Regions from separate parts of the Nonomuraea angiospora genome, predicted to be linked through region 2. Evidence: riboswitches for the same ligand, from Rfam matches in the RefSeq annotation. Region 2 holds a riboswitch; each other region holds the start of a gene.
What was found. A riboswitch is a leader RNA that binds a small molecule or an ion and turns the genes downstream of it on or off. The one in region 2 is predicted to bind S-adenosylmethionine.

Region 1 (7,077 bases), 1.1 Mb from region 2:
GCCCGACCGCGACGGGCTCCGTCCACGGGCTGACTCTGGCCACCTCGACCCCCGCCCACCTGGCGCGGGCGGCCATCGAGGGCATGCTCTGCGGCCTCGCCGACGCCCTCGACGCGCTGGGCACCAAGCCGGAGCGGGTGCTGCTGATCGGCGGCGCTGCCCGCTCCGAGGCGGTCCGCCGCATCGCCCCGACGATCTTCGGCGTCCCGATCACGGTGCCGCCGCCGGCCGAGTACGTCGCCAACGGCGCCGCGTACCAGGCCGCCACGCTGGTCACCACGCCGGACTGGCGGTCGGAGGAGACGGAGACGTACGAAGGGGACGCCGTCCCCTCGATCCGCGACCGCTACGCCCGCGCCACCACCCACATCCTCGACTGATCCCTGCTGTTTCCGGTCGCCTTCCCTGCCATCGGCGGGGAAGGCGACCGCCTGCTTGCCTGCCTGCCCCTGACTTTCGACAGGGGCACCGGTTGACCATCGGCCGATGACGGACCCACCTCACCGGCACCAGGCTCGCTCCCATGAACACCCCCTTTCCCGGACGATGGATCGGCGGCGTGACGCTCATCGTGGGACCGATGATCATGTGCGCCGGATACCTGCTGCGTTACCTGAGCACGATCACCGCCCTCACCCTCCAGCAGCAGGCGTGGGCCGAGGCACAGCCCTTCGCCGCCTACGGCCAGCTCCTCGCCTACACGTCGGCACCCGCCCTGCTCACCCTCTCCTACGCGGTGTTCGCGCTGGGAGCAGTGCTGCTCTTCCCCGCCTTCGTCACCCTGGCCCAGCAGGTGGGCGGCCACCTCGCCTACTGGGGCGCCACACTGCTGGTCATCGGCCTCTTCGCCCGCCTGTACTTCGCCGGCGCCGACCAGACCGCCTTCCAGCTCACCGAGGTCATCGGCCTGGACCAGGCGACGAGCGCGATCATGAAGGAGTATGTGGACATCTCCTACGGACCGTGGCGGGTGCCGGTCTGGGCCTCGGTCGGCCAGTACGCGGGCTCCCTCCTGCTCGCCATCGCCGCCTGGCGCTCGGGCCTGCTCGGCACCGCCCGCGCCGTGATGGTGCTGCTGGCCGGCGGCACGTGGATGGGCGTGCTGAAGGGCGCCTCCATCCCCGACGTACTGGTCACCGTCCTGCTCTGCGTGGCCCTGGTCCCGCTCGGCGTGCGGATCCTCCGCGACCGGCCGCCCACCACGACCGGCCGGCCGAAAGCGCTGAGCTGGTGATCACGGCTTTCGGAGATGCCAGACGATCAAGGCGGGAGTGTCCTGATAGGCCACCGCCGCCGCTTCTGAACACCACCGCTGAGCGAGAGGACCACCGTGCCCGCCGGGCGACTCGCCCCACCGAGGTTCGTGGCAGGCCGCGATCCGCAGCCCTGCCTGGTGGATGGCGCTGATGTAGTCGCTGGCCAGGAACCTGCTGGCCGGCATGGCCCGTACGCCTCCGTCCGGTCCTGCCACCCTGGGCACTCCTCCCAGATACAGCGACAACGGATGAATGTCCGACAGCACCACGTGTCCACCAGGCCGGGCAGCCCTGGCCAATTCGACCAGCGGCGGGCCCAGGGCGGGCAGATGGGTCAACGCCAGTGCGCAGACCACCACGTCGAAACTGTTCGACGGGACCGGCATGCGGCACAGGTCCCCCTGGCGGAACTCCCCCTCCGGAACCTTGGCCTCCGCCCGGACGAGCATCTCCGCCGAGGAGTCCACGCCGACGACCTCATGCCCCAGCCCCGCCAGGAACGCGGCATGCCGGCCGGTGCCGCACGCGGCGTCCAGCGCCCGCCCCGCCGCGAGCGTGCCCAGGATGCGCCGCACCAGCGGCTCCTCCACGGCGATCAGCGGGTTCCCTTCGCCGTCGTACTGCTCGGCCCACTGCGCGTACCCCTCCGTGGTGGAGGCCTGGCCGACGACCGCGCCCGCCCTCAGCTCCGGATCCGGGTCGATCACCATCTTGCGGATCTCAGCGATCCGCTGTTCCACAAAGGCCGCATCCCCCAGATCGCCGGCCTGCGCGCGCAACAGCGCGACCCCTTCCAGCCCCAGCAGCCAGGCCAGCGAGTGAGCGTAGAAAGGCATGCCGACACGATAGGAACCACGTCACCGCCACAGCCACCCAATTAAGACGGAGCCCCTAATCGCCGCCGCAGAGCGATCGGACATGGTCAGGACCTGTAGACGTCCGTAAGCGGCAGATAGGAACTGAAGTGATCGGCCACGATGTCTGCCACAGCCTCCGCATTCTCGGAGCCGTCCACCTCCAGCACCCGGATGCCCAAGCGGCGAGCGGAACGAACGGCCTCGTCCGCGACGAGTCGATCTCTGGCGAGCCGGTTGCGCTGTGCTCGATCAGGATCGCTGACTCGGTGATCGACGGCGACGGCACGGGGCAGCTCGCGAACCTGACGCCGGCGGAACTCTTCGCTCGGCACCATGACGATCATTCGCGAGGGTGAGTCGATGATGGGCGCGACCAGCTCGGGACGCAACCCCCACCCCTCGGCGATGATCGGTCGCCCCGAAACCAGGCCGCGCAGGTCATCCAGAGCCCATTCGAACCGCGTGGGAAAGCCGGCCAGCGTCTCCTCGGCCATTTTCTGAGGGCTGGTGTTCACCCAGACGGCGTCCGGGTCAGGGTCCGGGATGGGCTCGCCAAGCCGTACGCGGCGGGCGATCCGACGGTCATTGTGCGCACGTGCGTCGTGGTAGTCGTAGTGATAGGCGGTCAGCCCGTACCGGCCGGCCAGCAGCCGGGCGACGGTGGATTTACCGGCCCATTGTCCCCCTCCGATCCATAGGGCGTTGCGCAAGGTGCCGAACGGATCCCAGACGTCGCTGTTCATGGCGTTCACGGTTACAGCATGGCGACGCCGCCGGCCGAAGAAACAGTCTTGTTCTGCCTGCCCCGGACGGGTGACGATCGTAGAGAGGGCCCTTGCCGATGGGCCGCCTTGGCCTGCTTACGGGACGAACGCGCACGGCAGGCCGGTATGCCTGCCGAGGGCGGTGACCACCGGGATCCCGTCCATCTCAAGCCCGGCCAACACCTCGATGTCCCCCGGGACCAGGCAGGTCATGGCCCGAGCGATGTCATCCAGCAGGACGGGGTCACCGCGCTCAGAGCCACCGCCCACACAACGGAGAAGCAAGCACCATCGTCGGTGAACAGCGGTGGGCGCGCGCCACGTCCCGAAGTCCCACTCCTCGATCTCGCAGACGCCCTCCGGACACGCCTGCCTCGCAACCTGCTGCATCGATCAAGGCACCCTTGTATTGTTACTGACCGTTATGGGCATATAGCTCTCCGTATCATCAATAGGCCGTCTTGTCTGAAAGATGCCTATTTGTCGGGGAGTGGAGGCATCGACGATGCGGAACCGCCGGACCATGCTCGTCAGCACGTTCACGGCTGCGCTGCTGCTGACCGCAAGCTGCACCTCGGGTGGCTCGAACCCAGCACCGCCCGCCGGCCCACGAGAGCGGGCCTCGGCGGCCAAGCTTTCGATCACCCCGGCGAACGGCGCGAAGAAGGTGGCCCCGGACGCCGGGGTCAGCGTCAAGGCCACCGACGGCAAGATCACCAAGCTGACCGTCGCCGACGCCAAGGGCCATGAGGTACGCGGCACCTTGGGCGCGGACGGGACGTGGCGCCCCACGTGGCCGTTGCGGCCCTCGACGGCGTACACAGTGAGCGCGCAGGCCACCGGCACGGACGGCAAGCCTGTCACCGCGCGGGCCACGTTCACCACGCTCAAGCCGAAGCGGGTGCTGGAGAGCGGCATGTCCCCGCTGGACGGCGAGAAGGTCGGCGTCGGCATGCCCGTCCAGCTCCTGCTGTCGCGCCCCGTGACCGCCAGGAGCGACCGGGCCGCGGTCGAGAGGTCGCTGGAGGTACGGATGTCCAAGCCGGTCGAGGGCGCGTGGAGCTGGGTGAGCGACCGCGAGGTCCAGTTCAGGCCGCGCGAGTACTGGCCGGTCGGCGAGAAGGTCACGGTGGTCGCCCACCTGGCCGGGGTGCGGGCGGGGCGGGACCTGTGGGGCACGAGGGACCGCAGCCTGACGTTCACCGTCGGTGACGAGCACATCACCAAGATCCGCAATGCCACCCATCGGGCGGTCGTGCGGGAGAACGGCGAGGTCGTCAAGACCATCCCGGTCAGCCTGGGCAAGCCGGGGGACGACAGCTGGTCCGGCGTCATGATCGCCCAGGAGAAGGCCGCGGACATCCTCATGGACTCGGCCACCATCGGCAGGCCCGGCGAGTACTACGCCCGCACCAAGTGGAATGTCAGGATGACCTACAGCGGCATGTTCTTCCACGCCGCGCCCTGGTCGACCGGCGCGCAGGGCAACCGCAACGTCAGCCATGGCTGCGTGAACGCCAGCATGGCCAACGCCCGCTGGTTCTACAACTTCACGCAGCGGGGGGACATCATCGAGGTCACGGGGACGTCGCGGAAGCTCCAGTTCGGCAACGGGCCGACGCCGTGGGCGAAATCGTGGGACGACTGGGTGGCGGGCAGCGCCCTCGGCAAGTCGATCAACGCCTGATGGGAGAAACCGCGTCGGTTGGATTGGGCAGGTTGGTTGCCGCTGGTGGTGAGCACTTCCGATGCCCGGGCCGCTATGAGTCTCAGAGTCGGACCGTGCCGGATGTGTCCAGTTGTTCTTGCACTCCCGGCTCTTCCAGGGAGAGCCCATCTGCCCAGTTCAAGACGCGATCCACGGAATGGGCGCCCTTGCGGCGAATTGACGGTGTCCGCCTGTGCAGGCATGATCACGACTCAGTAGTTCATCCAGAGGATCTGAGGGACCTGGCCCTGTGACGGTCCGGCAACCTCCCGGCGGGAATCCGCGGGAAAGGTGCCAATGCCAGGAACGATGAGGGAGAGCTGATGAGCGTGCGGCTTGATGTTCCTGTCCTCGCGGGCGATCTCGTGCGGTTGGAGCCGCTGGCGATGCGGCATGCGCCGGATCTCGCGGAGGCGGCCGAGGAGGATCGGTCGTCCTACGACTTCACGCTGGTGCCTCGCGCTCACCAGATGCTGGACTACCTGGCGGCACAACTCGCCCGCGACGGGCTCACCCCATTTGCGCAGGTTCGACTCAGCGACGGCAAGGCGGTGGGATGCACCGGGCTGTGGGATCCTCGCAAGTGGCCGGATCGGGCCGGCCTGCGGGCGATCGAGATCGGCTTCACCTGGCTGGCCGCCTCGGCGCAGGGCACGGGGATCAATGCCGAGGCGAAGCTGTTGCTGCTTTCGTACGCGTTCGACGTGCTCGGCGTTGCCCGCGTCGATCTGAAGACCGACGCCCGCAACCATCGCTGCCGCCGGGCCTTGGAGCGGCTCGGCATCCCCTTTGAGGGCGTGCTGCGCGCCTGGTCCATGTCGTGGGCGCGCGGCGAGGAGGGCAAGGTCCGCGACTCGGCCATGTTCGCAGTGGTCGCCGAAGACTGGCCTACCGTCAAGCCGGTACTGCAAGCCCGTCTCACCGCCGCGACCTCCCGTTCGCCGGCTCTCTGAGAAGCTTCTGCCGGGTGATGGTGGCGATCAGGTGGTGAGGCGCCCCTGAGCACCTGGACACCGCTGCTCGAAGAGGGCCTCTCCTCCAGCAGCGTTCTCAAGGCCCGCCACCGGAACTGCAACCCTGCCGGGCGGTATTGCCGGCGATGCCTGGCCAAGGTCCGCTCCACCACCCAACGGCCGGAGATCACCCTGAATCAGCACTGGCCGGTGGGCTCGCGCACGATCTCCAGGGTGGTGCGCAGGGTGTCACGGACCCAGTCCACCAGGAGCCCGGCGAGAAGACGTCCCGGATCAGGGTGGTGAGGTACGCCGACAGCAGGGCGGGGCCTTGGTACGCAACTCGATCGGCGGCGCTTCGGTGACGCCGGCCTGTTCCCACTGCTGGAAATACCAGTACACGGTTTGCCACGGCGGCAGGTCGGTGGACCCCCGATGGCCCCGGCACTGGCCATCACGCCGTCACGCTCGCCACAGCTTCACGGCGGACGTGTGGACGAGCGTCGTTCCCTATGCCACGCGAGCGGCCGCGGACGCGACCATCGCGGCGATCCCAAGCCTCACGGGCACCCGCACTGCGGGAACCGTCCCAGTCCGCAGTCGCGGTAAAAACTCTTGTTTTCGCAGGTAGACCGCGCCTCGCGTGTCCCACCCTGTCCCACGGACAGTGCGCGCCACCTCGCTGCGGTGGTCGGATGAGCGCTGTCACCACGTAGCGATCACCACGTGCTGACGAAGGAACGAACAAAGCCGGTGAGTTCCCCGGCCAACCCGGCGAGAAAGGCAGTGACAGGACATGAACCAGCACGTCAGCGAGAACCTTCTCGGCGTCAACGACATCGACCAGCAGCCCGAAAGGCGCGGAATGAGGTTCACGCTCAACGGCGCACTTTGGTCACTTCAAGCGTTGTGGGGCTTCTTCTTCGCCGGCAGCGGTTTCGGCAAAGTGCTGTTGTACGACGAAGCTCTGTATGCGGCAGCGCCCCGGGCCGTGGCTTGGTACGCCGCGGTGCCACAGTCCCTGATCGTCTTCATCGGGGTCCTTGAGGTACTCGGCGGCGTCGGCCTGATCCTGCCGGCAATGACGGGAGTCAAGCCGAAGCTCACGCCGCTCGCCGCCGCTGGCCTGACGCTGACGATGATCCTCGCGGCCGGCTTTCATGTCATGCGCGGCGAATACGAATTGGTGCCCGCGAATCTCTTGCTGGGAGGCGTCGCGGCGTTCATCGCGGTCGGACGCTGGAAGCTGAGGCCCATCGCACCCGCGATCATCACCACCTCACGCGTACTCAAGTCGTTCGCGGTCCTGGTCGCACTGGCCCTGCTGGCATGCGCTCCGACGTGGTACACGATGACCAACGCCCAGTTTTGATCACCTGCGCTGGTAGGCAGTGGGCGCCGGGCGCGGATCGCGGCACTGCACGGCCGGCGCCTCGGCCCTGCGCCGCGCGTCCTCGGCCCGTCGCTCCGGGCGGGATCGGGGCAGATCGCCAATGCCCGTGAGTGACCGCGACTCTCCGCCTGTTCTGGCACGGATCT
Region 2 (7,077 bases):
TCAGGAAGAGCGCCGCGATGGAGGCGGCGTTCTGCAGCGCCGAGCGCGTCACCTTGGCCGGGTCGAGGATGCCCGCCTCGAACATGTTGACGTACTCGCCGGAAGCGGCGTTCAGGCCCTCACCAGGGGTGAGGTTGCGAACGCGCTCCACCACGACGCCGCCCTCGAGGCCGGCGTTGACCGCGATCTGCTTCAGCGGCTCCTCCAGAGCCTTGCGCACGATCGCCGCACCCGTGGCCTCGTCGCCCGACAGCTCCAGCTTGTCGAACGCCTTGGCGCCGGCCTGCAGCAGCGCCACGCCACCGCCGGGCACGATGCCCTCCTCGACGGCCGCCTTGGCGTTGCGCACGGCGTCCTCGATGCGGTGCTTGCGCTCCTTCAGCTCGACCTCGGTCGCCGCGCCGGCCTTGATGACCGCCACGCCGCCGGCCAGCTTGGCCAGCCGCTCCTGGAGCTTCTCACGGTCGTAGTCGGAGTCGGTGCGCTCGATCTCGGCGCGGATCTCGTTGACCCGGCCGGAGATCTGCTCGGCGTCACCGGCGCCGTCGACGATCGTCGTCTCGTCCTTGGTCACCACGACCTTGCGGGCGCGACCAAGCAGGTCGAGGGTGGCGTTCTCGAGCTTGAGACCGACCTCCTCGGCGATGACCTGGCCACCGGTCAGGATGGCGATGTCGTTGAGCATGGCCTTGCGGCGGTCGCCGAAGCCCGGGGCCTTGACGGCCACGGAGCGGAACAGGCCGCGGATCTTGTTGACGACCAGGGTCGCCAGGGCCTCGCCCTCGATGTCCTCGGCGATGATCAGCAGCGGCTTGCCCGACTGGACGACCTTGTCGAGCAGCGGCAGCAGGTCCTTGTTGGCGGAGACCTTGCTGTTGACGATCAGGATGTACGGGTCCTCGAGCACGGCCTCCATGCGGTCCGAGTCGGTGACGAAGTACATCGACGTCATGCCCTTGTCGAAGCGCATGCCCTCGGTGAGCTCGAGCTCGAGGCCGAAGGTGTTGCTCTCCTCGACGGTGATGACGCCTTCCTTGCCGACCTTGTCCATCGCCTCGGCGATGAGCGAGCCGATCTCGGGGTCGGCGGCGGAGATGGAGGCCGTGGAGGCGATCTGCTCCTTGGTCTCCACATCCTTGGCCAGCTTGGAGAGCTCCTCGCTGACGCGCTCGACGGCGGCCTCGATGCCCTTCTTCAGGGCCATCGGGTTGGCGCCGGCGGCGACGTTGCGCAGACCCTCGCGCACCAGCGCCTGGGCGAGCACGGTGGCGGTGGTGGTGCCGTCACCCGCGACGTCGTCGGTCTTCTTGGCGACTTCCTTGACCAGCTCGGCGCCGATCTTCTCCCACGGGTCCTCGAGCTCGATCTCCTTGGCGATGGAGACACCGTCGTTGGTGATCGTGGGAGCGCCCCACTTCTTCTCCAGCACGACGTTGCGGCCCTTGGGGCCCAAGGTCACCTTGACGGCGTCGGCGAGCTGGTTCATACCGCGCTCGAGACCGCGCCGGGCGTCCTCGTCAAACGCGATCATCTTGGCTGCCATAAGGCTAGACCTCCCAGATGCAGGGTGGCTTGTCGTGGACCGAGCCGACGCCCGCGACGGCATGGGTCAGCATCTCCTTCGGCAGACCCCATCGTCCCGATCCAAGTGCTGGCACTCTGCTGCACAGAGTGCCAACGACTGTTTAGCACTCTACCCTGCCGAGTGCAAGCGAGAAGCCTCCTACCGGGGCTTTCCTCCCCATATCAGCCTGTACGGCGGAGCCGTCCGTCCCGGCTGCAGGACCCCGCTACCTGCGACGAACCGCGTCCAGGCCACCGCAGATGGCGGGATCCGTACTCACGGCGAGCCGCCTCGCGCGGCTCGCCGTGACCGAGTCGACGAAAGAAAGGTGGTGGGTTCGCACGGACTGCGTTGCCGGGCGATCCCGCCGGTGCGTACCAGGGGGCGTATCTCAGACGGCGCGGACGGCTTCCGCCTGAGGTCCCTTCTGGCCCTGCGTGATCTCGAACTCGACGCGCTGACCTTGTTCGAGAGATCGGTACCCGTCCATCATGATCGCTGAGTAATGGACGAATACATCCTTACCACCGTCTACCGCGATGAAGCCGTAGCCCTTGTCCGCGTTGAACCACTTGACGGTGCCCTGCGCCACTTCCGACTCCTCTTACTGGGCTTTCAGATCTCGCCCATTCCTCCGCGAGACCCGTAATCGCCGGACTTAAGGGAAAATCAGCCAGACGATCGCCCTCGACCATACCTGTGGCACGGGGTTTGGCAACAGAGTCAATCCGCAAACAACGCATTTCTTCACAACGAGGCGCTTCTACGTTTCATTTGCCCTGGAAATGGAGAAGGCGCCCACTAGGGGCGCCTTCCACACGTGTGATCTATAGCACTCAGCCGCCGGCGACCGCCGGGATGATGGAGATCTGAGTGCCCTCAGGTGCTGGAGTGTCGAGCCCGTCGGCGAAACGGACATCCTCTTCCCCAACGTAAACGTTGACAAAACGGCGAATCTTGCCCGATTCATCCAGAATTCTCGCGCCGATGCCCGGGTAGTCGGAGTCAAGCTTGGCGAGGACGTCACGAAGAGTCGCGCCTTCGCCACTGACTTCGGCGTTGCCCCCGGTGTAGGTGCGCAGAATGGTGGGAATCCGCACCGAAACGCTCATGGTTTAACTCGCCTTTCCTGGTTGTCAGACAGTCGCGCGGAACGCGTCGAGGGAGGGCCGGATCACGGCCGTGGGCTGGGCGTCGTCGCTGATCGCGTCGAGTGTCTTGAGCCCGTCGCCGGTGTTGAGGACCACGGTCTCGGCCTCGGGGTCGAGCCGCCCGCTCTCGGCGAGCTTCTTCAGCACGCCCACGGTCACCCCGCCCGCGGTCTCGGCGAAGACGCCCTCCGTCGAGGCCAGAAGCTTGATCGCGGCCACGATCTCGGCGTCCGTGACGTCCTCGACGGCCCCGCCGGTGCGCCGGGCGATGTCGAGCACGTAAGGCCCGTCGGCGGGGTTGCCGATGGCCAGCGACTTGGCGATGGTGTCGGGCTTGACCGGCTGCACGACGTCGTGCCCCGCCTTGTACGCGGTGGAGACCGGCGAGCACCCGGCCGCCTGCGCCCCGAAGATCTTGTACGGGGTGTCCTCGACCAGCCCCAGCTGCACCAGCTCGCGGAAGCCCTTGTCGATCTTGGTGAGCTGCGAGCCGGAGGCGATGGGGATGACGATCTGCTCGGGCAACCGCCACCCGAGCTGCTCGGCGATCTCGTACGCGAGCGTCTTGGAGCCCTCGGCGTAGTAGGGCCGCAGGTTGACGTTGACGAACCCCCACTTGTCGCCCAGCGGGTCGCCGATCAGCTCGGAGCAGAACCGGTTGACCTCGTCATAGGTGCCGTCGATCCCGATCAGCTTGCCCCCGAACACGCGAGCCATGGCGATCTTGGCCGCTTCGAGGTTGGCCGGGATGAACACGCACGCCTCGAGCCCGGCGCGCGCCGCCGCCGCGGTGACCGCGCCCGCGAGGTTGCCCGTGGAGGAGCAGGAAAGGGTGTGGAAGCCGAAGTTACGCGCCGCCTCGACGGCGATGGCGACGACCCGGTCCTTGAAGGAATGGGTGGGGTTGCCCGAGTCGTCCTTGACGTACAGGTTCTTGAGACCGAGTGCGCGTCCGAGGTTTCCGGCCTTGACCAGTTTGGTCCAACCGGGGTTCATATTGGGCTTACTGGCGACGTCAACCGGCACCGGGAGCAGCGACCGGTAACGCCAGATGTTGGCGGGACCCGACTCGATGTCGGCGCGGGTCACCGTACCGAAGGAATAGGCCGCTTCGAGCGGCCCGAAACACTCCAGACACGCGAAGCTCGGACCGAGGGGGTAACGCGTGCCGCACTCACGGCAGGACAGACCGACAGCAGGACCAAAGTCGAGCGACATGAAGCGAGGCCTTCCCTCATCTTCGCCCGCGGCCACCTTGACCGCAGACCGGAATTGGCACCTTGTCCCGGTCGGCCTCGCCAGGTCGCGAGCCTCAAGCCGGGAGGGTTGCCGGGGCTTCGCAGGGCCGGTCCCTCCACCCCTCTGGATGAGCAATATTCAGTTGTTGAAAAGGACTCTACCCGCCCATGGGGCCGCAATGGCCACCCGTCTCAAGATGCGAGACGTGGCGTCTCAGCGATAATCATCACCCAGCACTCCCTGCACGTATTTGCGGGCCTGGTGAATGCGCGACTTGGCGGTGCCCAGGGGGATGCCGAGCTGCTCGGCCACCTCGTTGTAGTCGAGCTGGACGATGTCGCGCAGCACCAGCGCCTGCGCCAGGTCGGGCTTGTCGGCCTCCAGCGCCTCCATCGCGTCGAGCAGGTCGAGCCGCGAGCCCGCGATCACGCTCACCCGCGCCACGTCGGGCTTCTGCGTGGGCAGCTCGTCCGAGCTCTGCTCGGCCGCGCGGCGTTTGAGCGACCTGTACGTGGTGCGCGCGCAGTTGGCCGTCACGATGTGCAGCCAGGTGCTGAACCGCGCCCGGCCCTCGAACCGGCCGATGTTGCGCGCCACGGCCAGCAACGTGTCCTGCGAGGCTTCCTCGGCATCCTGGTGATAGGGGAGGATCCGGGCGCAGTGCCGCATCACATCGGGCTCGATCCGCGCCAGGAGTTCGCCAAGTGCGCGATGATCTCCTCCGGCAGCCGAGCGGGCGAGTTCCTCGGTTAGCTCATCTAGCGCCATAGCTGGGATCCTATGGGCGAAGGGAGCGTAGATGAACAGCGTCCTGGTGGCCTCCAACAGAGGACCCGTTTCCTTTACCGTCTCGGACGACGGTGAGCTGACCATGAAACGCGGTGGCGGCGGCCTGGTCTCGGCGCTGTCCGAGGTGGCCAGGAAGGACGGCGTGCTGTGGGTGTGCGCGGCGCTGTCCGACGGCGACCGCAGCGCCGTGCGCCTGGTGCCCGGCGGCCGGATCGACCACGCCGGCTACGACACGGGCCCGATGCGCATGCTCGACATCCCGCCCGCCACCTTCCACCGCGCCTACAACGCCGTGGCCAACTCCACCCTGTGGTTCGTCAACCACCTGCTCTACGACATTCCCAACTCCCCCAACTTCGGCACGAGGTTCGAGCGCGAGTGGGAGTCCTACCGCGACTACAACGGCGCGTTCGCGCTGGCGCTGGCCGAGGAGGCCGGCCACGGCGCCCGCGTCATGGTGCAGGACTACCACCTGACGCTGACCCCGGCGATGCTCCGCGCCGAGCGCCCGGACCTGCGCATCGCCCACTTCAGCCACACCCCGTGGGCGCCCCCCGAATACTTCTCGCTGCTGCCCGACGAGGTGGCCGGAGAGGTCCTGGAGGGCATCCTGGGCGCCGATCACGCCGGGTTCCTGGCCGACAGGTGGGCGCAGGCGTTCATGGACTGCTGCGAGGCGCTGCTGGGCGCGGAGGTCGACCGCGTGGGCCGCAGCGTCACCCACGAGGGCAGGACGACCCGCATCGGCGTGCACAGCCTGGGGGTGGACGGCGACGCGCTGTGGGAGCGCGCCGTCGAGCCCGACGTCGAGTCGCACATGACCGCGCTCAGGGAGCAGGTGGGCGAGCGCCGGCTGATCGTCCGCATCGACCGCACCGAGCTGTCGAAGAACATCGTGCGCGGCCTGGTGGCCTACCGCGAGTTCCTCGCCGCGCACCCGGAGTGGCACGGCAAGGTGGTGCACCTGGCGTTCGCCTACCCGAGCCGGCACGACCTGCCCGAATACCGCGAATACACCGCGTCGGTGCTGCGCTGCGCGCAGGAGATCGAGGACGAGTACGGCACCGAGGACTGGGACCCGCTGATCCTCAACGTCAACGACGACTATCCGCGTTCGCTGGCCGCGTACCGGATGGCCGACGTGCTGCTGGTCAACCCCATCCGCGACGGGATGAACCTGGTCGCCAAGGAGGGCCCGATCCTGTCCACGAGGTGCGCGCTCGTGCTCTCGCGCGAGGCGGGGGCGGCGGCCGAGCTGGGCCCGCACGCGCTCGTGGTGAATCCGTACGACATCAGCGGCACGGCCGCCGCGCTGCACGCCGCGCTCGTCATGCCGGAGGACGAGCGCCGCATGCGGCGCGACAAGCTGCACGCCGCGGCGACCGCCCTGCCGCCGCAGAAGTGGCTCGCGGCCCAGCTCGAGGCGCTGGCCGAGATCTGAGCGCGATCAGGTCCAGTCGGCGTGCTCGAGCGTGTCGGCCAGCCCCGGCGTGTTCCACTGGTCCACGATGAGGATCTTGCTCTGCGGCAGGTACCACTCGCGCTGCGTGAAGCGGAGCAGCACCTTCGTGGTCGAGCCCGAATACTTGACGCACTCCGACTTCCACGCGTTGTAGGCGGCCTTGTGCCCCGCGCCGACCTGGCGCAGGCCCCTGGTGACCTTCGGGCCGATGGCCTCGCCCCACTTCTGGTTGAACGGGCACGGCTGCACGTCGCTCGCCGTGTAGAAGGGCCTCTTGCCGGTGTACGGGCCGAACCCCTCGGCGCCGCGCTTGATGGACGAGGGGCCGAGGACGTAGAAGGCGTCGCATTCGGGCGTGCCCCAGCCCACGGGCTTGCCGCACTTGCCCGTCACGATCTGGACCCCGTCGCCGAAGCGGTGGACCTCCCACGCGATCGGGATGTAGAGGGTCAGGCCCTTGCGCAGCTTGACCGCCTGGGCGGGGGCGGCGTGCGCGGGCAGGGAGCTTGCGAGGAGGGTGGCCGCGGCCACGGCCACGGCGGCGAGGTGTCGCTTGTGCATGCGCCCGACCCTAGGGATCGTGACTTGCAGCTCAATCACGAACGGCTGAAAGCCGCCACAAGCTCCTCCAGCAGCGCCACGACGCCGTCGGGCCCGTCCACCACGAGGTCGGCCTGCCGGGCCAGCTCGGTGACCTCCGCGGAGCCGCTGCACACGTTCACGCCGGGCAGCCCCGACAGGCGTACGGCCTCGAACGCGGACAGGTCGCCGAGATCGTCGCCCACGAACATGACGGACCTGGCGGCCCGCTCCGCCAGGAACAGGCTGAGCGCCTGCCCCTTGTCCATGCCCGGCGGCCGCAGCTCCAGCAC
Region 3 (7,077 bases), 5.3 Mb from region 2:
CGCGCCCGCCAGCGCCAGCGCGACCAGGATCCCGGCACCGCCCGCCACCGCGATCGCGGGCCCGGGCGCGATCAGCTCGCCGAGCGCCCCGACCAGCGCCGCCCCGGCCGCCTGTCCCGTCATCAGCCCGGACGACTGCAGCCCGAACGCCTGCCCCCGCACCTCCTCGGGCACCGACTCCACGAACCGCCGCTGCAACCCCAGCTGGTACGACAGCCCCGCGGTCGCCACGGCGGCCAGCACGGCGGCCCACACGATCCCCGGCCCGAGCGCGAACCCCACCCAGGGCACGCCGAGCAGCACCGCCAGCGGGAACGACAGCCGCTCCCGCAGCCCCGGCGCGGCGAACCGGCCCACCGCGAACTCCCCCACCGCCATCCCGCCGGCCGCCGCCGCGAGCACCACCCCGGCCTTCCCCTGCCCGCCCAGGTAGGGCACCACCATGGCCTCGGCCCCGGCCAGGCACACGCACGGCAGCCACCCCGCCAGCAGCAGCCCGCGCACCCGCCCGTCGACCAGCAGCCGCCGGTTGACCCGCAGCGTCTGGCGCACCGCGCCCGCTCGCGCCGCGCCCCGGGCGGGCCGGTACGGCAGTCCGGCCCGCAGCACCACGGCGGCCACCGCGGCCAGGCCCGCGGTCGTGGCCAGCGCCCCGGAAGGCCCGGCGACGGCCAGGAACGCGCCCCCGGCCGCCAGCCCGGCGATCTGCGCGCTCGCGGAGGCCACGTTCAGGACCGACCGCCCCAGCACGAACGCGTCGCCGGGCAGCACGTCGGGCAGCATCGCCGCCCGCGCGGCGAAGAAGACCGGCGTGAACAGCCCCGTGACCAGCACCAGCGCCAGCATCGCCCAGACCGGCAGCCCCCCGAACGCCAGCAGCAGGCACGTCACCGCCCTGACCACCTCGCCGGTCACCATCAGCGCCCGCGGCGGCAGCCGGTCGGCCAGCGAGAGCAGCAGCAGCCCGCCCACGATGAACGGCAGCCAGCCCGCCATGTACGCCGCGGCCGACAGGCCGGCCGAGCCGGTCCGCGCGTAGACCAGCACGGACAGGGCCAGCATCTTGATCGAGTCCCCGCCGACCAGCAGCGCGAAGCTGCCGAACAGGACCCGGAACTCCTTGACGGCGAACACCTCGCCGAACGTCGCCCCTTGCACGTCCACGATGGTGCGGACCGGACCGGCGAGCTGGCGATTGTTTCGGATATAACCGAAAGGTGCCGGTAAGAATCGAGGTCACGCCACAGGACCTGGTGGCCACCAGGTTCGCGATCTCGCCGCTGATCGAGACCATGCACGCGCAGTGGGTGCTGGCGGGCCGGCTGGAGGCGGGCGTGCACGGCCGGTGGGCCGCGCGGTGGCGGGGCGCGTACCGGGAGCTCGAACGCGCCCACCCCGTGCTGCGGGCCGCGGCCGCGATCAGCGGCAACCGGCGCGGCACGAACGTCGCCTTCATCGCCCCGCCGCCGACGGCGGTGGACGTGCCGTTCGAGGCGGAGCTGGCCGCCATGCGCGCGACGCCGCTGGAGCAGGCGCACGCGGAGATCGCCAGGGCGCTGGCCGGGCGGCCGGCGGCGGGTGAGGCCGGGGAGCTGCTGGCGGGGCCGCGGGTGGTGGAGCGGTTCGCCGACGCGTACGAGGCGCTCTGGACGCGGATCCTCTCCCACGACTGGCCGCGCTTGCGCGCGATCCTGCAGCGCGACGTCGCCCATCGGGCGGGCCGGCTGGCGGCCTACGGCTGGGCGGCGGCGCTGGAGGACCTCAGCCCGCAGGTCCACTGGCGGCCCCGGGGGCAGATCGAGGTCGAGCTGACCACCCTCCACGGGCTGCGCCGGCTCGGCGGCAAGGGGCTGCTCTTCCTGCCGTCGGCGTTCACGACCGCCGTCGGGGCGTACCTGGAGGACGCCTGGCCGTACGCGATGATCTACCCCGCGCGGGGCGCCCTGGCCGCGCCCGCCGCGGCCGACGACGGCCTGTCGGCCCTGATCGGCCGCAGCCGCGCCCGCATCCTCGCCGAGCTGGCCGAGCCCGCCACCACCACCCAGCTCGCGGCCCTGCTGGGGCAGAGCGTGGGCACCACGGGCGGCCACGTGGCGGCGCTGCGCAGGACGCGCCTGATCGCGGGCACCCGCGTCGGCCGCGGCGTGCTGTACGCGCGCACCCCCCTCGGCGACGCTCTGGTCAACGGGTGATAAAAAAGACAAACACCACTAAATCCTCCCTCGACGCCATATCCAGGTAAATCCTACTGATACAGTCGCTTATGTCACGAGTCCAGTGCGAAGCCCCGGCTTGCTGGACGGCAACCCTCCCACCGCGGCGGGGTGCCCCGGGTGATGACACGGTCGTCGAGCTGAATGGTGCTCCTGGCGGCAAGCGCGGATGTCGAGTCGTGCTGCCACGCGCCCTTGGCCGGCTGCTCGAAAAGGGAAGGTAAAGATGAAGGGCGGATTCACTCGCCTCGCGGGACTGGGCATGGTGGTCGCGCTGGCGGTCACGGCCTGCGGCGGCGTCGACACGGCCGGATCCACTGGCGGTTCCACGGGCGGTTCGCCGGGCACGGGCGCGGCCAGGCAGGAGCTCACGGTGACCGCGTTCGCGGGCGCGTGGGGAGAGCTGTTCAAGAAGTCGTTCGTGGAGCCGTTCGAACGCGACACCGGCGCCAAGGTGAACCTCGTCTACGGCGCGAACGCCGAATGGCTCACCAAGCTGCGCGCGGCCGGCGGCAAGAACCCGCCGTTCGACGTCATCGCGTTCACGCCGGACGCGTCGCTGCCCGCGGCCTCCGCCGGGCTGCTCCAGCCGCTGGCCACCGACCGGCTGGCGCACTTCAAGGAGCTGGACCCGGTGCTCGCCGGCAAGTCCGCGTACGACGGCAAGCAGTACGGCGTGCCGCTGACCACCGGCTCCACCGGCCTCCTCTACCGCACCGACAAGATCAAGACGCCGCCCGCGGACTGGGCGGACCTCTTCGACAAGCAGTACTGCGGCCACATCGCCCTCCCGCCGCTCACCTACAACCCCGGCCTGGAGTTCTTCTCCGCCCTGGTCACCTCCCAGGGCGGCACGCTGTCCGACCCGGCCGCCGTGGACAAGGCGTTCGACAAGCTCGCCACGCTGAAGGGCTGCGTGTCCTCCTTCCCCGCCAACGCGGGCAACGCCGCCACCGTCATCGAGAACGGCGACGCCTGGATCATGCCCTTCTGGGACGGCCGCGCCTTCGCCATGGCCCAGGCCGGCTCCCCGATCGGCTTCACCTACCCCAAGTCCGGCCCCGTCGGCGCGCTGACCTCGTACTTCGTCGCCGCGGGCACCCAGAAGAGCGACCTGGCGAACAAGTTCCTCGACCACCTGACGGCCGCGCAGAACCAGAAGCCGTTCGCCGAGGGCACCTGGTACGCCGCGGGCAACGACTCGATCTCCTACAGCGAGCCGTTCGAGCAGAAGGTGAAGCACGGTCCCGACGTCTTCAAGAAGTTCATCTGGGTGGACTACGCGGTCGCCACCCCCAAGCTGAACGAATGGCAGCAGCGGTGGAACCAGATCTTCGGCTGACCCCGGAAGAAGGCGGCGGGCACGTCGAGATCGAGGGGCTCGCCGCCGGGTACGACGGCGCGCGCGTCCTCGACCTGGACCGGCTGTCGATCCGCAAGGGCGAGTTCCTGTCGATCCTCGGGCCCAGCGGCTGCGGCAAGACGACGCTGCTCAACTGCGTCGCCGGCTTCGTCCAGCCCACGGCCGGGCGGATCGTGATCGACGGCTCCGACGTGACCGCGCGGCCCCCGTACCGGCGGGGCCTGGGCATGGTGTTCCAGAACTACGCGCTCTTCCCGCACATGACCGTGGCCGCCAACGTGGCGTACGGGCTGCGCGTGCGCCGGCTCGACCGGCGGGAGCGGGACGAGCGGGTGCGGGAGGCGCTGAGCCTGGTCGGCCTGGAGGAGTACGCCGGGCGGCGGCCCCGCCAGCTGTCCGGCGGGCAGCAGCAGCGGGTCGCCCTGGCCCGCGCGCTGGCCATCCGGCCCGCCGTGCTGCTGCTGGACGAGCCGCTGTCCAACCTGGACGCCAAGCTGCGCAGGGAGATGCGGGTGGAGCTGCGCGCCATCCAGCGGCGCATCGGCACCACCATGGTCTTCGTCACGCACGACCAGGAGGAGGCGCTCGCGCTGTCCGACCGGGTGGCCGTCATGAACGGCGGCCGGGTCGAGCAGCTCGGCACCCCCGACGAGGTCTACCGGCGGCCGGCGACCCGGTTCGTCGCGCAGTTCATCGGCGCGGCCAACGTCCTGGAGGGCACGGTGACCGCCTCGGGCGCGCTCGACTCCGGCGGGATCGTCGTCGAGTGCGGCCTCCCCTCGCCGCGGCCGGGCGCGCGCGCCGTCGTCGCCGTCCGCCCCGAACGCATCCGCCTCACCACACCGGGCCCCGGGGCCACTGGGGTGGCCGGGACGGTCGGGTATCGGGCCTTCGCCGGGGACGCCTGGCACGTCGAGGTGCGGCTGGCCGACGGGCGCACCCTGAGCGTGCAGGTCGCCGACACCGGCGCGGGCGCCGAGGACCCGCCCGGCGCGGGCACGTCCGTGCTCGCGCACTGGGATCCGGCCGACGTCATCCTCCTGGAAACGGAGGCGCCATGACCCGCCGCCGGGCGGGCCTGCCGTACGCGCTGCCGCTCGTCGCCTTCCTGGCCGCCCTGTTCCTGGTCCCCCTCGTCCGGCTGCTGCGGCTCAGCTTCAGCCCCGTCGACGCCTTCAACGCGGCGCTGCCCGGATTCACCTTCGAGCAGTACGCCCGGGTGTTCACCGAGCCGTACTTCTACGGCTCCCTGCTCCGGACGCTGGCCACCGCGCTCCTGGTGGCGGTGCTGTGCGTGGCGCTGGCGTACCCGGCCGCCTACCTCCTGGCCCGCCGGCGCCCCGGCGTGCTGCGGACCCTGCTGTTCGTCATCGTGATCTCGCCGCTGCTGACCAGCGTGGTGGTCCGCACCTACGGGTGGGTCGTGCTGCTGTCCGGCAACGGGCTCGTCAACCGGGCGCTCGTCGGCTCCGGGCTGCGTGACCAGCCCGCCCAGCTGCTCACCAGCTACCCGGCCGTCGTGGTCGCGGTGACGCACGTGCTGCTGCCGTTCGCGATCATCCCGCTCACGACGGCGCTCGGCGGGCTGGACCGCAACCTGCACCGGGCCTCGCAGACGCTCGGGGCCGGGCCGATCAGGACGTTCCTGCGGGTCACGGTCCCGCTCAGCCTGCCCGGCGCGGTCACCGGCGCCCTCATCGTCTTCGCGCTGGCCATGGGCATCTACATCACGCCGCTGCTGGTCGGCGGGGTGACCCAGCCGCTGACCGGCATCCGGGTCTACGACCAGGTGACGACGGTGTTCGACTACCCGGTGGCGGCGGCGCTGAGCTTCGCGCTGCTCGCGCTGACCGTCGTGTCCACGGGGCTGCTGGCGGGCGTGTTCCGGATCTGGGAGAGGCGCCTTCATGGGTGAGCGGGGCTACGACAGGATCGTGCGGCTGGTGGCCGCGGCCCTGGCGGCACTGGTGTTCCTGTTCCTGATCGCGCCGCTGGTCGTGCTGGTGACGAGCTCGTTCAACCAGGCGGGCTCGATGGCGTTCCCGCCGTCGGGGCTGTCGCTGCGCTGGTACGCCGAGGTGCTCGGCTCGCCCGACTGGCAGGTCTCGTTCCGGCTGAGCGGCCTGCTGGTCCTCCTGGTGGTGCCGACGACCGTGGTCATCGGGACGCTGGCGGCGTACGGGCTGACGCAGGGGTCGTTCCCCGGCCGGCGGCTGCTGCAGGGGTTCGCGCTGTCGCCGCTGATGGTCCCGGAGATCATCGTCGCGCTCGGCCTGCTCTACTACTTCCACGGCGTCGGCCTCGTCAACTCGGTGACCGGGCTGTGGCTGGCGCACTCGCTGGTGGCGCTGCCGTTCGTGGTGCGGGCGGTCATGGTGAGCGCCGCGCAGCTCGACCCGGCGCTGGAGCGGGCCGCCCTGAGCCTGGGCGCCGGCCGGGTCCGGGTGTTCCTGACCGTGACGCTGCCGCTGCTGCGGCCCGGCATCCTCGCGGGCGCGATCCTCGCCGCGGTCACGTCGCTGGGCGAGGTCGCCGTCACGGCCCTGGTGGCGGGCGCGAACACCACGACGGTGCCGCTGCGCATCTTCTCGGCCGTGCAGTACCAGCTCGACCCGTCGATGGCCGCGGTGTCCACGCTGCTCATGGCGGCGAGCGTGGTGGTGATGGTGGTCGCGGACCGATTCGCTCGCATTTCGGAGGCCCTGTGACAAGCACAGTGACAAGCACGGGTGCGGTGACCGCGACCGGCGCGCGGATCGGCATCGACGTCGGGGGAACGTTCACCGACCTCGTGGCCTCCGTGCCGGAACGCGGCCTCGTGGTGCACCACAAGGAGCCGAGCACGCCCGCCGACCCGTCCCTGGCGGTCGCGGACGGGCTGGCGGCCCTCCTCGCCCGCGCGGACCTGCGGCCGGAGGAGGTCACGGGCCTCGTCCACGGCACCACGATCGGCCTGAACGCCGTCATCCAGCGGCGCGGCGCGCGCATCGCCCTGGTCGTGACCGAGGGCTACCGCGACATCCTGGAGATCGGCCGCAGCCGCATGCCGTCCTCCTTCGACCTGTACGCGGGCAAGGAGGAGCCCCTCGTCCCCCGCAACCTCATCGTCGAGATCTCCGCCCGGCTGGGCCCGGGTGGCGCGCCCGTGGCCGAGCCGGACGCGGCCGAGCTGGACCGCGTCGCCGCGCGGCTGCGGGCCACCGGGGCCGACGCGGCGGCGGTCGTGATCCTGCACGGCTATACCGACCCGGCCTTCGAGGAGGGCGTCGCGGCGGGCCTGCGCGAGCGGCTGCCCTTGCTGCCGGTGACGGCCTCGGCGACCGTGTGGCCCGAGGTGCGCGAGTACGAGCGGGCCCTGGTGGCCTGCATGAACGCCTACATCCAGCCGCTCATGCGCGACTACTTCGCCCGCCTGGAGGGCCGGGTGCGCGGGCTCGGGGTGTCGGCGCCGATCTTCATCAGCGCGTCCAACGGCGGCTCGATGAGCCTGCGCTCGGCCGC
Region 4 (7,077 bases), 580 kb from region 2:
CCCCCCACAGCGACAGCTCCCGTACGCCCTCGATCGAGGCCAGCCCCGACCGCAGCCGCGCGATCAGCCGCTCCTCCTCACGCACCAGCGCGGTCCAGCCGGTGGCCGTGAGCGCGTCGCAGGCGGCGGCCAGGGCGATGGCGCCCAGCACGTTCGGGGTGCCCGCCTCGTGCCGCGGCTCGGGGTCGTCGTGCCACTCGGTGTCGTCGCCCACGGAGCGCACCGCGCCGCCGCCCTTGAGGTACGGCTCGCCCTCCGCGAGCCAGTCGCGCCGCCCGACCAGCGCCCCCGCGCCGAACGGCGCGTACAGCTTGTGCCCGGAGAAGGCCACGTAGTCCAGGTCGAGCGCGGTCAGGTTGAGCCGCCGGTGCGGTACGAGCTGGGCGGCGTCCACCAGGATGCGGGCGCCGTGCCGGTGGGCGACGTGGGCCAGGGCGGCGATGGGCCACAGCTCGCCGGTGACGTTGGAGGCGGCGGTGACCACGAGCAGCTTGGGGCCGTCGATGCCGGCCAGGGCCTCGTCGGCGGCGCGGACGGCCTCGCCGGGGAAGGCGGGCGGCGCCAGCCGTACGGACTTGGGCCAGGGCAGGAGGGAGGCGTGGTGCTCGGTGTCGAAGACGACGGTGGTGGTGCCGGCGGGCAGGCAGCGGGCCAGGAGGTTCGTGCCGTCGGTGGTGTTGCGGGTGAAGATCACGGCGTCGTCCGGGCGGGCCCCGACGAACGCCCGGACCGTGTGGCGGGCCTGCTCGTAGCGGGCGGTGGTGAGCTGCGAGGCGTAGCCCGCGCCCCGGTGGACGCTGGAGTAGGCCGGGAGCGCGGCGGTCACGGCGGCGCTGACCGGCTCGAGACAGGGGGCGCTGGCGGCGTAGTCGAGGTTGGCGTAGCCGACGAGCCTGCCACCCTTGACCGGCACCTCGAGATCGGCCCCGAGCACGGCGGGGATCGGCCTGCTCGGGGCGACCGGAACCGCCTCGGCGGCGCGAGCGGGAACGGAGCTGAAGATCGTCAACGTGGACACGGCACATCTCCCTCAGGGTCATCGGACCCCTGGAAGCAGCCACGGAGCCCGCGCTTGCCCGCCACGCCTCGTGACGGACCAGGTCTTCACCCGGGGCACCCCGCCGCGGACGCGAGGGTTGCCGGCCAGCTAGCCGGGGCTTGTCGCTGGCACTCATGACCTACGGCGGAGACTATAACCCAATCCCCTCCCTCGATCGCAAGTCGGTGAACTTATCCGGCACCTGGCTCGTTGCTACCGGAAATCCCGCTCATGTGTCATGGAGGTGCGTAAATGTTGGACTGGGTGACCGACCCACAGATATGGATCGGTTTCTTCACCCTCGTCGCCCTGGAGATCGTGCTGGGGATCGACAACATCATCTTCATCTCCATCCTGGCCGGGAAACTACCTCCCGAACAACGGGACAGAGCCCGGGTGCTGGGGCTGGGCGCGGCCCTGATCACCCGGCTGCTCCTGCTGCTCGCCCTGTCGTGGGTGGTGCAGCTCACCGAGCCGCTGTTCGCCGTCTTCGGTCACGAAATATCGGGACGCGACCTGATCCTGCTGCTCGGTGGCCTGTTCCTGCTGGGCAAGAGCGTCACCGAGATCGGCCACAGCATGGACGGCCCCGTGGGCAAGGACGGCAAGAAGGCCGCGGCGGCCTCCTTCGCCGCGGTGATCGTCCAGATCATGGTGCTGGACATCGTGTTCTCGCTCGACTCCGTCATCACCGCCGTCGGCATGGTCGACGAGCTCGGCGTGATGATCGCGGCGGTCGTGGTGGCGGTGCTGGTGATGCTCTTCGCCTCGGGCCCGATCAGCAGGTTCGTGGACCGGCACCCGAGCATCAAGATGCTGGCGCTGGCGTTCCTGGTGCTGATCGGTGTGGTGCTCATCGCCGAGGGCTTCGGCCAGCACATCCCCAAGGGCTACATCTACTTCGCGATGGCGTTCTCGCTCGTCGTGGAGCTGCTGAACATCCGGGCGCGGGGCAAGCGAACGGCGACACAGGAGGAACCCGCTCCTTAAGATGAAATAGTGCGATTTGACCCTTGGGATCCGGATTTCGTGGCTCACCCGTACCGGGTGTACGACGAGCTGAGGCGCGAGGCGCCGGTCAGCTACTTCGAGCCGACGAACCAGTGGCTGATCTCACGTCATTCAGACGTGAACGCCCTGCTCAGAGACCGCCGCCTGGGGCGGTCCTACCTTCACGTGGCCACCCACGAGGAGTTCGGCAGGCCGCCGGAGCCGGAGTTCCAGGACCCGTTCTGGCGGGTGATCAGGGCGGGCATGCTCGACGTGGAGCCGCCGGTGCACACCAGGCTGCGCCGGCTGGTCTCCAAGGCGTTCACGCCGCGCATGGTCGAGTCACTGCGTCCCCGGGTGCGCGCCATCGCCGCGGGCCTGGTGGACGCGTTCGTGGAGAAGGGCGGCGGCGACCTGCTCGCCGAGGTCGCCGAGCCGCTCCCGGTGACGGTGATCGCGGAGATGCTCGGCATCCCCCACGCCGACCGCCACCTGCTGCGCCCCTGGTCGGCGGAGATCTGCGGCATGTACGAGCTCAACCCGAGCCTTGAGGCCCAGCACACGGCGGTACGGGCGGCGTCGGAGTTCGCCGGCTACCTCAAGACCCTGGCCGCGCAGCGCCGCCGGGCCCCCGGCGACGACCTGATCAGCGCGCTCGCGCAGATCGACGAGCTGACCGAGGACGAGCTGGTAGGCACGTGCGTGCTGCTGCTCAACGCCGGCCACGAGGCCACCGTGAACGTGACGGGCAACGGCTGGTGGGCCCTGTTCCGCAATCCCTCCGAACTGGCACGGCTGCGCGAGGACCGTTCGCTGCTGCCCACGGCCGTCGAGGAGGTGATGCGCTGGGACACGCCGCTGCAGATGTTCGAGCGCTGGGTGCTGGAGGACATCGAGGTGCACGGGGTGGAGATCCCGCGCGGCTCGGAGGTGGCGCTGCTGTTCGGCTCGGCCAACCGCGACCCGGCGGTCTTCGAGGACCCCGACCGGCTCGACGTGGGGCGGGCCGACAATCCGCACATCTCGTTCGGGGCCGGGATCCACTTCTGCCTGGGCGCGCCGCTGGCCCGCATCGAGCTCATGGAGTCGTACGGCGCCCTCCTGGACCGGGCGGCCAAGCTCGAACTGCGGGAGGAGCCGAGCTGGAAGCCCGGCTACGTCATCAGAGGGCTGCGGTCGCTGGAGGTCACCGCCGCTGGCTGAGCCAGCGTCACCGCCTCTGGCTGAGCCAGCCGAACCCGCCGAGCCCCGCCGGGTCGATCAGCTCACCCTCCTCCGACGCCCTGGCCAGTGCCCGGATGTAGGCGCGCGGCTCGGTGCGGGCCAGGTCGATCGGGGGCCTGGTGCCGGTGATCCCCACAGCCCTCAGCGCGTCGCGCTGTGTGGACAAGGCTGTGGATATCGCGCCGGCCTCGCGCCCGGCCTCGGCGCACGCGTCAAGCGCGACATGAGCCGTGATATCGCAGGTCCCATCGGGGATCGGGGCAACGACCGCGCCATCGCGGTAACCGGTCAACGTGCCACAGAGCGGCCGGTTATCCACAGGGTGTGCATAATCCACGGCAATCGCTCGGCCCCTCGTGAGGCGTCCCAGGACGGAGGCCCACGCCTCGTCGCGGGGGCGGCCGATCTCCGCGCGCGAGCCCACCCGGGTCAGCGGCCACCACCGGTCGAGCCAGGCGCAGTCGTCCGGTCGCGGCGGCTCACCGAGGCGCTCCTCGCCGGTGCGGACGTCGACCATGATGAGGCGCGGCCCGGCGGCGGTCTGCTCCACCACGTCGAGCGGCACGTTGTCGAGCCACTCGTTGGCGATGGCCAGGCCCGTGATGCCGGTGGGCACGCTCCGCCGCCAGGCGATCCGCTCGGGCAGGCCCTCCGGCCGTGGGGAGAGGTCGACGGCGGTGACGCGGAGCCGGTCGCGCAGCGCGGGCTCGGCGGCCTCCAGCACCTGGGCGACCAGCAGGCCCTCGCCCGCGCCGATGTCGACCAGGTCGAGCACGCCAGGGCGGCCGAGCTCGGCGTCCACCTCCGACAGCAGCGCCAGCACCGCGTCGGCGAACGCCGGGGAGGCGCTGACCGAGGTGCGGAAGTGGCCTGAAGGGCGTTCGCGAAGGTAGAAGCCCTCCTCGCCGTACAGCGCACGCTCCATTGCGGCGCGCCAGGTGAGCCACATGGCAGGACTATCTCATGACTTTCGTGTGACACGCATCGTCATCATTTGGCTACTCATAGTCGCCGACTTGCGCTACGTTTACCTAATGTCATCGAGCGTTCGCGTTGCGTCACCCCCAATTTGGCGCGACCGGCCGCTCCCGCGCAAGCACCAGCGGCCCCAGGCCGCCAAATCGAGAGGAGCCCTCGTGCTGAAGAAGGTCATGGTCGTCACAGGAGCCGTCGCCATGCTGTCGCTCGCGGCCCCGGCGCACGCCGACACGACCAGCGGCAACGGCAGCGTGCTCGGCGGCAACCAGCTGCACCTTCCGATCGCGATCCCGATCAACGTCTGTGGCAACGCCGTGGCCGTCATCGGCGCCGCGTTCGCCGGCTGCCAGGGTGGCGCCTACGCCAACGTGCCGAGCCACCACTGACAGAAGAAAGAGCCCGGGCCGGCACTCGTCCGGCCCGGGCTCTGACTCCGGCTGGCCGGTCGGCGAGCGGCCGGCCGGTCGCACCTCCAAAGAGGTCACATCCTGCGGGCGTCGGGTCCTGGATGAGGGGACTCGGCGCCCGCTGCCATGCGATGGAACCCCTCTCCTCATCTCTTCCGACAGGGGGTGCACGTTTTGTATGCCCTTGTCGCATTTGTCGTTAACTCAACGGGCGGCAAAACCGCGGTCACGTAGGAGCCCCCGGGCGAGTCGCGGGACAGGCCCTACGGTCCGCAGACTTGAGAGGCCGTTACGCTGGTCGGCAGTGCCACAACAGAAGCCTGCTCGTCGGACCGGAGTCCAGCTCGTCGTGCCTGGTCGAGGCCAGGGCGGCAGTCCGCCCGGCAGGCTTCTCATCAGCAGGTCGACAGGGGTGTGACGTCATGGACGCAGGGGATCGCCCGGCACGGCTGACTGTCGGCGTACTCGGGGCGGGCAAGGTCGGCTCGGCCCTCGGTGCCGCACTGGCTCAGGCGGGCCACCGGATCGCGGCCGCGAGCGGCGTTTCGGACAATTCACAGCGATGGGCGGCCGACCGGCTCGGCGTCAAGCCGTCCAGGCCCGACGAGGTAGTGGCGGCGGCCCAGCTCATCCTGCTCACCGTGCCCGACGACGCGCTGCCCGACCTCGTCAACGGGCTGGCCACGACGGGGGCCGACCTCCACGGCAAGCTGCTGGTGCACACCAGCGGGGCGTACGGGCTGTCCGTGCTGGAGCCGGCCGCCAAGGCCGGCGCGCTGCCGCTCGCACTGCACCCGGTGATGACCTTCACGGGCAGGGACGACGACCTCAACAAGCTCACCGGCATCTCGTACGGCGTGACCGCCCCCGACGTGCTGCGGCCGATCGCCGAGGCCCTGGTGATCGAGATGGGCGGCGAGCCGGTCTGGATCGCCGACGCCGACCGCGCGCTCTACCACGCGGCGCTGGCCGGGGCCGCCAACCACATGGTCACCCTCATCGCCGAGTCGCAGGAGCTGCTGGGGCGCATCGGCGTCGAGCACCCGGGGCGGATGCTGGGCCCGCTGCTCGGGGCCGCGCTCGACAACGTGTTGCGGCTGGGCATCGCGGGGCTGACCGGCCCGGTCGTCCGCGGCGACGCCGGCACCGTGCGCAAGCACGTGGACGCGCTGATCCTGGCGGCGCCCGAGGCGGCGGACGCCTACATCGCGCTGGCCCGCCTCACGGCCGACCGCGCGCTGGCCGCGGGGCTGCTCAAACCGGAGGAGGCGGAGCGGCTCCTCGACGCGCTGGGGGGCAATATATGGACCTGAGATGCGATTAAGGGGCTTTTTATGGAGTTGATCGTTGCCAAAGGCCGGGAAGACCTGGTCAAGGCGCGTCGTGGTGGTGCGGTGGCCCTGGTGCCCACCATGGGCGCGCTGCACGAGGGGCACAGGTCGCTGATCAGGCAGGCCCGCGTCCGCGCCGATCAGGTCGTGGTCAGTATCTTCGTCAACCCCCTGCAATTCGGTCCAAGCGAGGATTTTTCACGCTATCCCCGTACATTCGACGCCGACCTGGACGTGTGCCGGGCCGAGGGCGTGGACGTCGTCTTCCATCCTGACGCCGCGGAGATGTACGCCTCCGACCGCCAGGTGAGCGTCTCCGCGGGCCACATGGGCTCGATCGTCGAGGGTGCCTTCCGGCCCGGCCACTTCGACGGCGTGCTGACGGTCGTGCTCAAGCTGTTCAACCTGGTCCAGCCCGACCTGGCGGTCTTCGGGCAGAAGGACGCCCAGCAGCTCGCCCTCATCCGCCGCATGGTCGCCGACCTCGACCTGCCCATCGAGATCCTGGGGGCGCCGACCGTACGCGAGCCCGACGGCCTGGCCCTGTCGAGCCGCAACCGCTACCTGTCCGAGGACGACCGCCAGGTGGCGCTGGCGCTCTCCCGCGCCTTGCGGGCGGGCGCGGCCGAGTTCACCCCTGCCCGGGTCCGCGCGGTGGCCCAGGAGGTGCTCGACGCGGCCGGGTCCCGGCTCGCGACCGACTATCTGGCGCTGGTCGATCCGGCGACGTTCGCCGAGGTGGACGAGTCGTACGCGGGGCCGGCCGTGCTCGCGGTCGCCGCCACGGTGGGCACCACCCGGTTGATCGACAACGTCACCCTCACCTTTAACCCCGCCTGAGGCGGATTACTCGCAGCCCGGTATGCCCTGAGGCGTTCATCCGGAAAACGGAGGGCCGCTGACTTCTCACTCCGTGCGAGGCGTTATCGTCATATTGACGAAATCCCTCAGTGAGGAGACCCCTGATGAGTGCACCGGCGATTCCCCTGCGGTTGACCGCGCCCGCGCCCGGCTGGACCGTCGAGGCGGACGTGGTCGTCATCGGCTCCGGCGTCGCGGGCCTGACCGTGGCGCTGCGCCACGCGGAGCTGGAGCCGTCCGCCAAGGT

Region 1: linked by a shared signal. The riboswitch ahead of H4W80_RS36800 (GNAT family N-acetyltransferase) and the one ahead of thrC (threonine synthase) in region 2 are both predicted to bind S-adenosylmethionine.
Region 3: linked by a shared signal. The riboswitch ahead of H4W80_RS07375 (ABC transporter substrate-binding protein) and the one ahead of thrC (threonine synthase) in region 2 are both predicted to bind S-adenosylmethionine.
Region 4: linked by a shared signal. The riboswitch ahead of H4W80_RS34065 (aminotransferase class V-fold PLP-dependent enzyme) and the one ahead of thrC (threonine synthase) in region 2 are both predicted to bind S-adenosylmethionine.

The regions. Positions count from the first base shown of each region.
Region 1 is NZ_JADBEK010000001.1:8,040,446-8,047,522, reverse strand. It holds gene xylB (xylulokinase) at 1-380, shown strand, start outside; gene H4W80_RS36825 (hypothetical protein) at 524-1,234, shown strand; gene H4W80_RS36820 (class I SAM-dependent methyltransferase) at 1,235-2,092, opposite strand; gene H4W80_RS36815 (hypothetical protein) at 2,179-2,856, opposite strand; gene H4W80_RS36805 (L,D-transpeptidase) at 3,383-4,564, shown strand; SAM riboswitch class I at 4,803-4,901, shown strand; gene H4W80_RS36800 (GNAT family N-acetyltransferase) at 4,909-5,538, shown strand; gene H4W80_RS36795 (DoxX family protein) at 6,335-6,910, shown strand; gene H4W80_RS36790 (hypothetical protein) at 7,038-7,077, shown strand, end outside.
Region 2 is NZ_JADBEK010000001.1:6,908,041-6,915,117, forward strand. It holds gene groL (chaperonin GroEL) at 1-1,543, opposite strand, end outside; gene H4W80_RS31210 (cold-shock protein) at 1,956-2,156, opposite strand; gene H4W80_RS31215 (MoaD/ThiS family protein) at 2,401-2,676, opposite strand; gene thrC (threonine synthase) at 2,701-3,933, opposite strand; SAM riboswitch class I at 3,947-4,088, opposite strand; gene H4W80_RS31225 (RNA polymerase sigma factor) at 4,168-4,722, opposite strand; gene H4W80_RS31230 (alpha,alpha-trehalose-phosphate synthase (UDP-forming)) at 4,754-6,184, shown strand; gene H4W80_RS31235 (hypothetical protein) at 6,191-6,766, opposite strand; gene otsB (trehalose-phosphatase) at 6,802-7,077, opposite strand, start outside.
Region 3 is NZ_JADBEK010000001.1:1,616,214-1,623,290, forward strand. It holds gene H4W80_RS07365 (MFS transporter) at 1-1,158, opposite strand, end outside; gene H4W80_RS07370 (ArsR/SmtB family transcription factor) at 1,218-2,192, shown strand; SAM riboswitch class IV at 2,265-2,385, shown strand; gene H4W80_RS07375 (ABC transporter substrate-binding protein) at 2,440-3,555, shown strand; gene H4W80_RS07380 (ABC transporter ATP-binding protein) at 3,534-4,637, shown strand; gene H4W80_RS07385 (ABC transporter permease) at 4,634-5,491, shown strand; gene H4W80_RS07390 (ABC transporter permease) at 5,484-6,284, shown strand; gene H4W80_RS07395 (hydantoinase/oxoprolinase family protein) at 6,311-7,077, shown strand, end outside.
Region 4 is NZ_JADBEK010000001.1:7,490,225-7,497,301, reverse strand. It holds gene H4W80_RS34065 (aminotransferase class V-fold PLP-dependent enzyme) at 1-1,018, opposite strand, end outside; SAM riboswitch class IV at 1,064-1,179, opposite strand; gene H4W80_RS34060 (TerC family protein) at 1,292-2,029, shown strand; gene H4W80_RS34055 (cytochrome P450) at 2,039-3,232, shown strand; gene H4W80_RS34050 (SAM-dependent methyltransferase) at 3,240-4,202, opposite strand; gene H4W80_RS34045 (chaplin family protein) at 4,390-4,617, shown strand; gene H4W80_RS34040 (Rossmann-like and DUF2520 domain-containing protein) at 5,061-5,951, shown strand; gene panC (pantoate--beta-alanine ligase) at 5,973-6,809, shown strand; gene H4W80_RS34030 (L-aspartate oxidase) at 6,935-7,077, shown strand, end outside.